2 regions of the Terrabacter sp. NPDC000476 genome follow, and region 1 is predicted to be linked to the other one. Evidence: riboswitches for the same ligand, from Rfam matches in the RefSeq annotation. Region 1 holds a riboswitch; the other holds the start of a gene.
What was found. Region 1 has a riboswitch for cobalamin ahead of ABT295_RS14005 (CbtB domain-containing protein). Riboswitches for the same ligand answer to the same signal wherever they lie in the genome.

Region 1 (3,393 bases):
GCCGTCGTCGCCCGGCTCGCCGCCCTTGGCGACGGCGGTGCCGGTGAGGCTGAGGCCGAGCAGGGTGCCGGCGGCGAGGGCGGCGCCTCCGCGCCGCAGTCCCCGAGTCGTGGTGCGCATGGGTGGTCCCTTCCATGGGTTCGTCGTGAGGCACCCGGTCGGGTGCGTCACGACGAGCCAAGCGGAACCGGGGTACTAGTCGAAACCCGGACGAAGGTACTAATCCGACCATCGCCGGTGCGCGGCTGCCGCCCCTCACGGCCGGACCGCGGAAGGTCGGTGCCCCTGGGCGGGGTCCGACCTTCCGCGCTCCCCGGTCAGACGGTCGCCCACGTCGTGGCGAGCCCGCTCGGCGCGAAGGACGCCTCCGTCACCGCGCCGGGGGTCTCGGCGATGCCCGGCCCGCCACGCACGACCCACGCGGCGACGGCGTCGACGATGGCGTCGTCGAGCACTCCGCGCACCCACACCGGCCGCCCCCCGGCGCGGCGACCGGAGGGCGACGGCGTCACGACGACGACGTTGGACTCGTCGCAGGCGAGCAGGCAGCCGCTGCGCATCACCCGGGCGTGGCCGGCGACCGCTGCCTCCAGCCGGGCGAGCAGCCCGTCGTGGTCGACACCCGGGTGCTTCGACTCCGTGCCGCAGCAGCAGTCCCGACAGACCCGCACGAGGCACCGGTCCGACCCGGCCCCGCCGACGTATGCCGTCACGCGGGCCCGACGGCGACGTCGCCGTCGCGCTCGGGCACCCTCCCCCTCCGGTCGAGCCGCTCGACGAGGAGCCCGAAGGCGAGACCGAGCGTCAGCCACAGGGTCGCGAGCTGCGCGAGCGAGGCGACGCGGAAGTCCCAGAGCAGGGCCGCAGGAACGTCGGCCGGCACGGCGTCCGGCGAGCCCGGCACGGCGACGAGGACGACCATGACGAGGGCGACCGCGGCCACGACGTCGAGCGCGGAGCGCGTCGGTCGCGACACCCCACGCCGGGCCAGGGCACGGTCCAGCGCCGGCACGACGAGGGCGATCGCGACGCCCAGCAGGAGCACGACGGCGTAGAGCAGCGTGCGCCGCCCGACGGTCTGCGGGTCGCCCACGGCAGGCGGGTTCGCCGGGATCTTGAGGGCGGGCAGGAGGCTCACCGAGGCGAACCCGACGGCGGCGAGGCCGAGGGATCGGCCGACGTCGTTGCCGCCGGGGAGCCGGCCCCTCACCCGGGCGAAGACCACGGCGAAGACGACACCGACCGCGAGGCCGACGAGCACCGACGTGGCGGCGCCGCCCACGACCTGCGCCGTGCGGGAGACGAGCGGCTCACCCCCGCCGTGCGCCGGTGCGGACGAGCCGCCGTGCACCGAGCGCAGGTCCTCGACGACGAGGGCCCGACGGATGACGGGCTCGACGACGAGCCAGATCGTGACGGCGGCCGCGAGGCCGGCGAGCACGCCGGCACAGACCCCGCGCCGCAGCACGGAGCCGAAGCTCGGCCCCACCTCAGTGGCAGGGGACGCCGAGAGCGTGACGCGCGTCGTGCGTCAGCTCGTGGAGCATCTCCGCAGCGGGAGCGCTGAGCAGCGCCCCGTTCTCCTGCGTGACGACGTAGACGGCGAAGACGGCGACGGCGAGCAGCAGCCAGGCCCACGCGGGGACCTGGATCGACGCGCCGGACCGGCTGGAGGGGACGACGGATGCAGCAGTGGTCATGGCAGAGTGACCCTTTCTTTCCATGCCTCGTGGACAGATCGCGCCGCAGCCGGTCTCCTGGCTTCCAGATCGTCACGCCTCCCCAGCCTTCCCAGCGACCGTGCGCCGGCGTGTGCCGGCCCGAGGTCGCCAGTGGCGGTGTCGGGGACTTGCTCCCTGGTCACAGTGGCGAGGACCACGTCGGAATCACACCGACTTCCCGTGCACTGCGGCACCCGCATCCTGACACACCCGCTCGCCACGCGCCATGGGGACCTCGGCGAGAGCGCGAGTTCGTATGCGGCTCAGCCGTTTTCGCGTCCACCTGAGATACGCGTGCCATAGAGGTGCGACTCGGCGAAGTCGTCGTGGTCGCGGGCACCGAGCGCCCTCCCGACGAGGATGACGGCGGCCTGCCGCAGGTCCGCGGCCTCGACCTGGTCGGCGATGTCGGTCAGGGTGCCGCGCAGGACGAGCTGGCTCGGCCGCTCCGCGTCGGCCACGACGACCACCGGGCACTCGGCGCCGTAGTCGCCGACGAGCGACGCGGCGAGCGACCGGGTGTGGCGGATCGCGAGGTGCAGCACGAGCGTCGCCCGGGACCGCGCGAAGTGCGCGAGCGACTCCGTGGACGGCATCGCCGTGGAGTCGCGGTGCACCCGGGTCAGCACCACCGACTGGGCGACCTCGGGCACGGTGAGCTCGCGGCCGACGAGGGCCGCCGCCGCCGCGTAGGCCGGCACGCCCGGGGTCACGTCCCAGGGCACACCCAGCCGGTCGAGCCGGCGCGTCTGCTCGGCCACGGCGGAGTAGAGCGAGGGGTCGCCGGAGCACAGGCGCGCCACGTCCTGGCCGGCCTCGTGGGCGCGCAGGCAGTGGGCCGTGATCGCGTCGAGGTCGAGCCGCTGCGTGTCGACGAGCTCGGCCCCCTCGGGGCAGTGCGCGAGCACCTCGGCACCGATGTAGGTGCCGGCGTAGAGGCACACGGGCGCGGCGGCGATGAGCCGCACGGCGCGCACGGTGAGCAGGTCGGCCGCACCCGGGCCGGCGCCGATGAAGTGGACCGTCACGGGACGACCTCCGGATCTCGTGTGGGGACAGGGCGTTCGACGCTCCACTGGACGATCGGCCGGGCCGGCTTCCAGCCGTGCAGGCGGCCGATCGGCTCGAGGTCCTCGACACCGATCCGGCTCACCGAGCCGCCGAGTCGCGTGCGCGCCTCGTGCAGCAGCAGCTCGGTCTCGACGGTCACGCCGTGCACGACGAGGCGGCCACCCGGTGAGAGGGCGCTCCAGCACGCGTCGAGCAGCTGGCGCGTCGCGCCCCCACCGACGAAGACGGCGTCGGGCCGGGGCAGCGCGGCCACGGCGTCGGCCGACGCGGCCTCGACGACGTGCAGGCCGGGCACGCCGAGCCGTCGGGCGTTGCGCCGGATGCGTTCGGCGCGGCCCGGGTCGCGCTCGACGGCGTGCACCTCGTTGCGCGGGTGCGCCCGGGCGAACTCGATGCCGACCGACCCGGCGCCCGCGCCGAGGTCCCACAGGACGTCGCCGGGCTGCGGCGCGAGGTGGGCGAGCGCGGCCGCCCGCACGATCCGCTTGGTCAGCTGGCCGTCGTGCTCGAACGCCGACTCCGGCAGGCCCGGCACGAGCGACCTCGGCCGTCGCGACGGCGTGGCGTCGCAGCGCACGCAGACGAGGTGGAGCCGGGCGAC
Region 2 (3,393 bases), on a different contig from region 1:
TGCTCGTCGAGGCGTGACCACAGCCCGCCGTCGCGCACGAAGAACGTGAGCGGCGAACCCTCCGACCACCAGAGCCCGAGCAGCTCGGCGAGCGCGGGCTGCTCCGACTCGGGCACCCAGGGCGCCGGGGCCGACGGCTCGGAGTCGAGCACCGCCTCGACGAGGTCGGTCGCGAGCGCGAGGGTCAGGGCGTTCGACGTCGCGTTGGCGAAGACGACCGCCCCGATGCCGTTGCGCCGGCGCACCCGCAGCCCGGTGAGGAAGCCGGGCATGGCACCGCCGTGGCCGACGAACACCCGGTCGCCGCGCCGGCCCATGCCGAAGCCGAGGCCGTAGGCGCCGCCCCACCCGTCGACGTCGGTCATGATGATCGGCCGGCACATCTCGTCGATCGTCTCCGGCCGCACGACGCGGTCGTCGGGGCGCGCGACGTAGGCGGCGTAGCGCGCCATGTCCGCGACCGTCGACCAGAGGCCGCCGAGGGGCGCCGTCGCGTTGAGCGTGAAGAGCGGCTCCTCGCTCGCCGTGCCGGCGTAGGGGTCGACCTGGTAGCCGATCGCGCGATCGGGCGCCGGCACGAGACCGGTGCGCGTCATCCCGAGCGGCTCCAGCACCCTCTCCTGCACGACGTGCTCCCAGTCCTGCCCGGTGACGCGCTCGACGACCTGGCCGAGCAGGCCGTAGGCGAGGTTGGAGTAGTGGAACGCGTGGTGGGCGGGCAGCACCTGCTCCGCCTCCTCGACGCCCGCGAGGAAGGCCTCGCGCTCCGGGGCCTCGAGGCTCTCCCAGATGTTGCCGACGGGCTCGCGCTGGAGGCCGGATGCGTGAGCGAGCATCTGTCGCAGCGGGACCCTTGCGTGCCGGGTGCCCGGCAGGTAGGTCTCCAGCGTGTCGTCGAGCGACAGCCTGTCCTCGTCGCGCAGCGACATCACCGTCAGGGCCGTGAAGGTCTTGGTGACCGAGCCGATCATGAACTGCGTGTCGTCGTCGGCGGGCGCCCCGGCGCCGCCCGCAGCCCCCGGCGCGCCGAGCCGGGCCGACCCGACGTGACCCGACCACACGAGGTGCCCGTCCCGCACGACACCGGCGCTGACGCCCGGCGACCGCCAGGAGCGCTGCGCCTCGGCGACGCGGTGGCGCAGGTCGCGCGCGAGCGCGTCGGAGAGCGGCTGCACCTCAGCGCTCACTCGGCCGCCCGCAGGCTCATCGGGCCGTAGACGACGGCGTCGTCCTCGCGGAGCGTGACGGACTCGACCCCGGCGGCGACGAGGTCGCGCCACGACTCGCCGAGGTAGTTCTCGGCGTCGCTCTGCGTCGGGAACGTCGTCGAGCTCAGGGCCTCCCCCGTCATCGGGTTGCCGTGGGCGTCGAGGTACAGCCAGGACCAGTCAGCACTCATGCCCGCCACCCTACGGGTCGGCCGTTTGACGCGCGGGGTGGCCGCGTGCCACGGTTCGCGTACCGAAGGACGATGGGGCAAGCCGGTGGGAATCCGGCGCTGACCCGCAACCGTGACGTCACCCGCAGCCGAACGAGGCGCGGACGACCAAGTCGGAAAACCCTCGTCCTGCCGGCTCCTTTGTCAGTCTGTCGTGGAATGCGGACCGGAGTCACCCGCCGGGGCCGCGCCAGCGCAGACCCGACACGGTGTCCGACCGCGAGGAGGAAACCGTGTCCCCTGTTCGTCGTGCCCCTCTCCGGGCCCTGCTCGTCGCCCTCGTCGCGGCGTGCCTCACCGCCCTCACGGTCGGGCCCGCGCAGGCCGCCGCCTACCGCTACTGGGGCTTCTACCAGCTCACCGACGGCGCCTGGGCCTTCGCGCAGAAGGGCCCGGACCAGACGGTGCCCAAGGACGGCAGCGTCGAGGGCTGGCGCTTCGCCGTCGCCGACGAGGCCTCCACCCGCTACCCCCGCGCCGTCCTCACCTTCGACGCGCTCTGCGCGAGCACGCCCGCCGAGTCGGGCAAGAAGCGCGTCGGCCTCGTCGTCGACTTCGGCCGGTCGGCCGACGCCGCCGACGCCGCCACTCCCCCGGAGCCCAAGGCCCTCTGCGCGGTCGTCGCGAGCGACGCGACGAGCGCCGCCGTGCTGGCCACCGCCGGCGACGTCCGCGTCGAGAAGGGCCTCGTCTGCGGCATCGCCGGCTACCCGGGCTCCGACTGCGGCGGCGCGGTCAAGGAGGTCACCCCGGAGGCCAAGGCCGCCGACCAGCCGGTGACGATCGCCGGCCCCGGCGCCACCCCGACGGCCGGCGCCACCCCGAGCGGCTCGGCCACGACCGCCGGCGACGTCGCCGCGGCGCCCGCGTCGTCGTCGACGGGTGGCAGCACGACGGCATACGTCGTCGGTGGCCTGCTGCTGCTCGCGCTCGTGGCCTACCTCCTCGTGCGCAGCCGCGCCCGGGCCCGCCGGGACGGCTGAGCGGGGGTCGGCGCCGCGATGGCGCAACGGGCGCGACTGCAGCACCCCGCAGCCTGGTGGCTGTGGGGGCTCGGTCTCGCCACGGCGGCGTCGCGCACGACCAACCCGCTCCTGCTCGTCGGGGTCATCGGCGTCTGCGTCCTCGTCGTCGCCGAGCGCCGCGACCCCGCCGTGGCCAACCCGCTGCCGGCCTTCCTCGCCATCGGCGCTGTCGTCGTCGCGTTCCGCGTCGTCATGACCGCGCTGCTCGGCAACGGCATCGTCGGCGGCACCGTGCTCTTCACGCTGCCGCAGGTGCCCCTGCCGGAGTGGGCGGCCAGCATCCGCCTCGGTGGCCCGGTCACGCTCGACGCGATCCTGTATGCCGTGTACGACGCCCTCCGCCTCGCCGCAGTGCTCGCGTGCCTGGGTGCGGCGAACGCGCTGGCGAGCCCGCGCCGGCTGCTGCGCTACCTGCCCGCCACCCTCTACGACGTCGGCACGGCCGTCGTCGTGGGCCTGACCTTCGCGCCGCAGCTGCTCTCGGACGCGCGTGACGTGCGCGCGGCCCGCACCCTGCGCGGCCGCGACGGCCGCGGGGTGCGCGAGCTGGCCCGGCTCACCGTGCCGGTGCTCGAGACCGCCTTCGAGCGCTCGCTCGGCCTCGCGGCGTCGATGGAGTCGCGGGGCTACGGCCGCTCCGTGCGGTCGAGCTCCACGTCACGCCGCGCCGCCACCACGCTGGCCCTCGTCGGTCTCGTCGGCGTCGTCGCCGGCCTCTACGGGCTGCTCGACGCCTCCGCCGGCGGGCTGCTCGGCCTCCCGCTGCTCGCCCTGGGTGCCCTCGTGGCGGCGTCGAGCCTCGCCGTCGGCGCCTCGCGCGACGGGCGGTCGGGGCACCGGCGTGACCGGTGGGCCTGGACCGAGACCGCGACCGTGGTGGCCGGAGCCGTGCCGGCGGCGGCGCTCGTGGTCGCCTCCACGCGCGGGTGG

Region 2: another riboswitch for cobalamin. It lies ahead of ABT295_RS03725 (SCO2322 family protein); the one in region 1 lies ahead of ABT295_RS14005 (CbtB domain-containing protein).

What each region holds. Positions count from the first base shown of each region.
Region 1 is NZ_JBEPDF010000002.1:337,132-340,524, forward strand. It holds gene ABT295_RS13990 (hypothetical protein) at 1-120, opposite strand, end outside; gene ABT295_RS13995 (hypothetical protein) at 318-713, opposite strand; gene ABT295_RS14000 (CbtA family protein) at 710-1,489, opposite strand; gene ABT295_RS14005 (CbtB domain-containing protein) at 1,491-1,700, opposite strand; cobalamin riboswitch at 1,731-1,926, opposite strand; gene ABT295_RS14010 (cobalt-precorrin-4/precorrin-4 C(11)-methyltransferase) at 1,985-2,749, opposite strand; gene cbiE (precorrin-6y C5,15-methyltransferase (decarboxylating) subunit CbiE) at 2,746-3,393, opposite strand, start outside.
Region 2 is NZ_JBEPDF010000001.1:796,104-799,496, forward strand. It holds gene ABT295_RS03715 (serine hydrolase domain-containing protein) at 1-1,187, opposite strand, end outside; gene ABT295_RS03720 (hypothetical protein) at 1,184-1,399, opposite strand; cobalamin riboswitch at 1,424-1,582, shown strand; gene ABT295_RS03725 (SCO2322 family protein) at 1,672-2,421, shown strand; gene ABT295_RS03730 (energy-coupling factor transporter transmembrane component T) at 2,440-3,393, shown strand, end outside.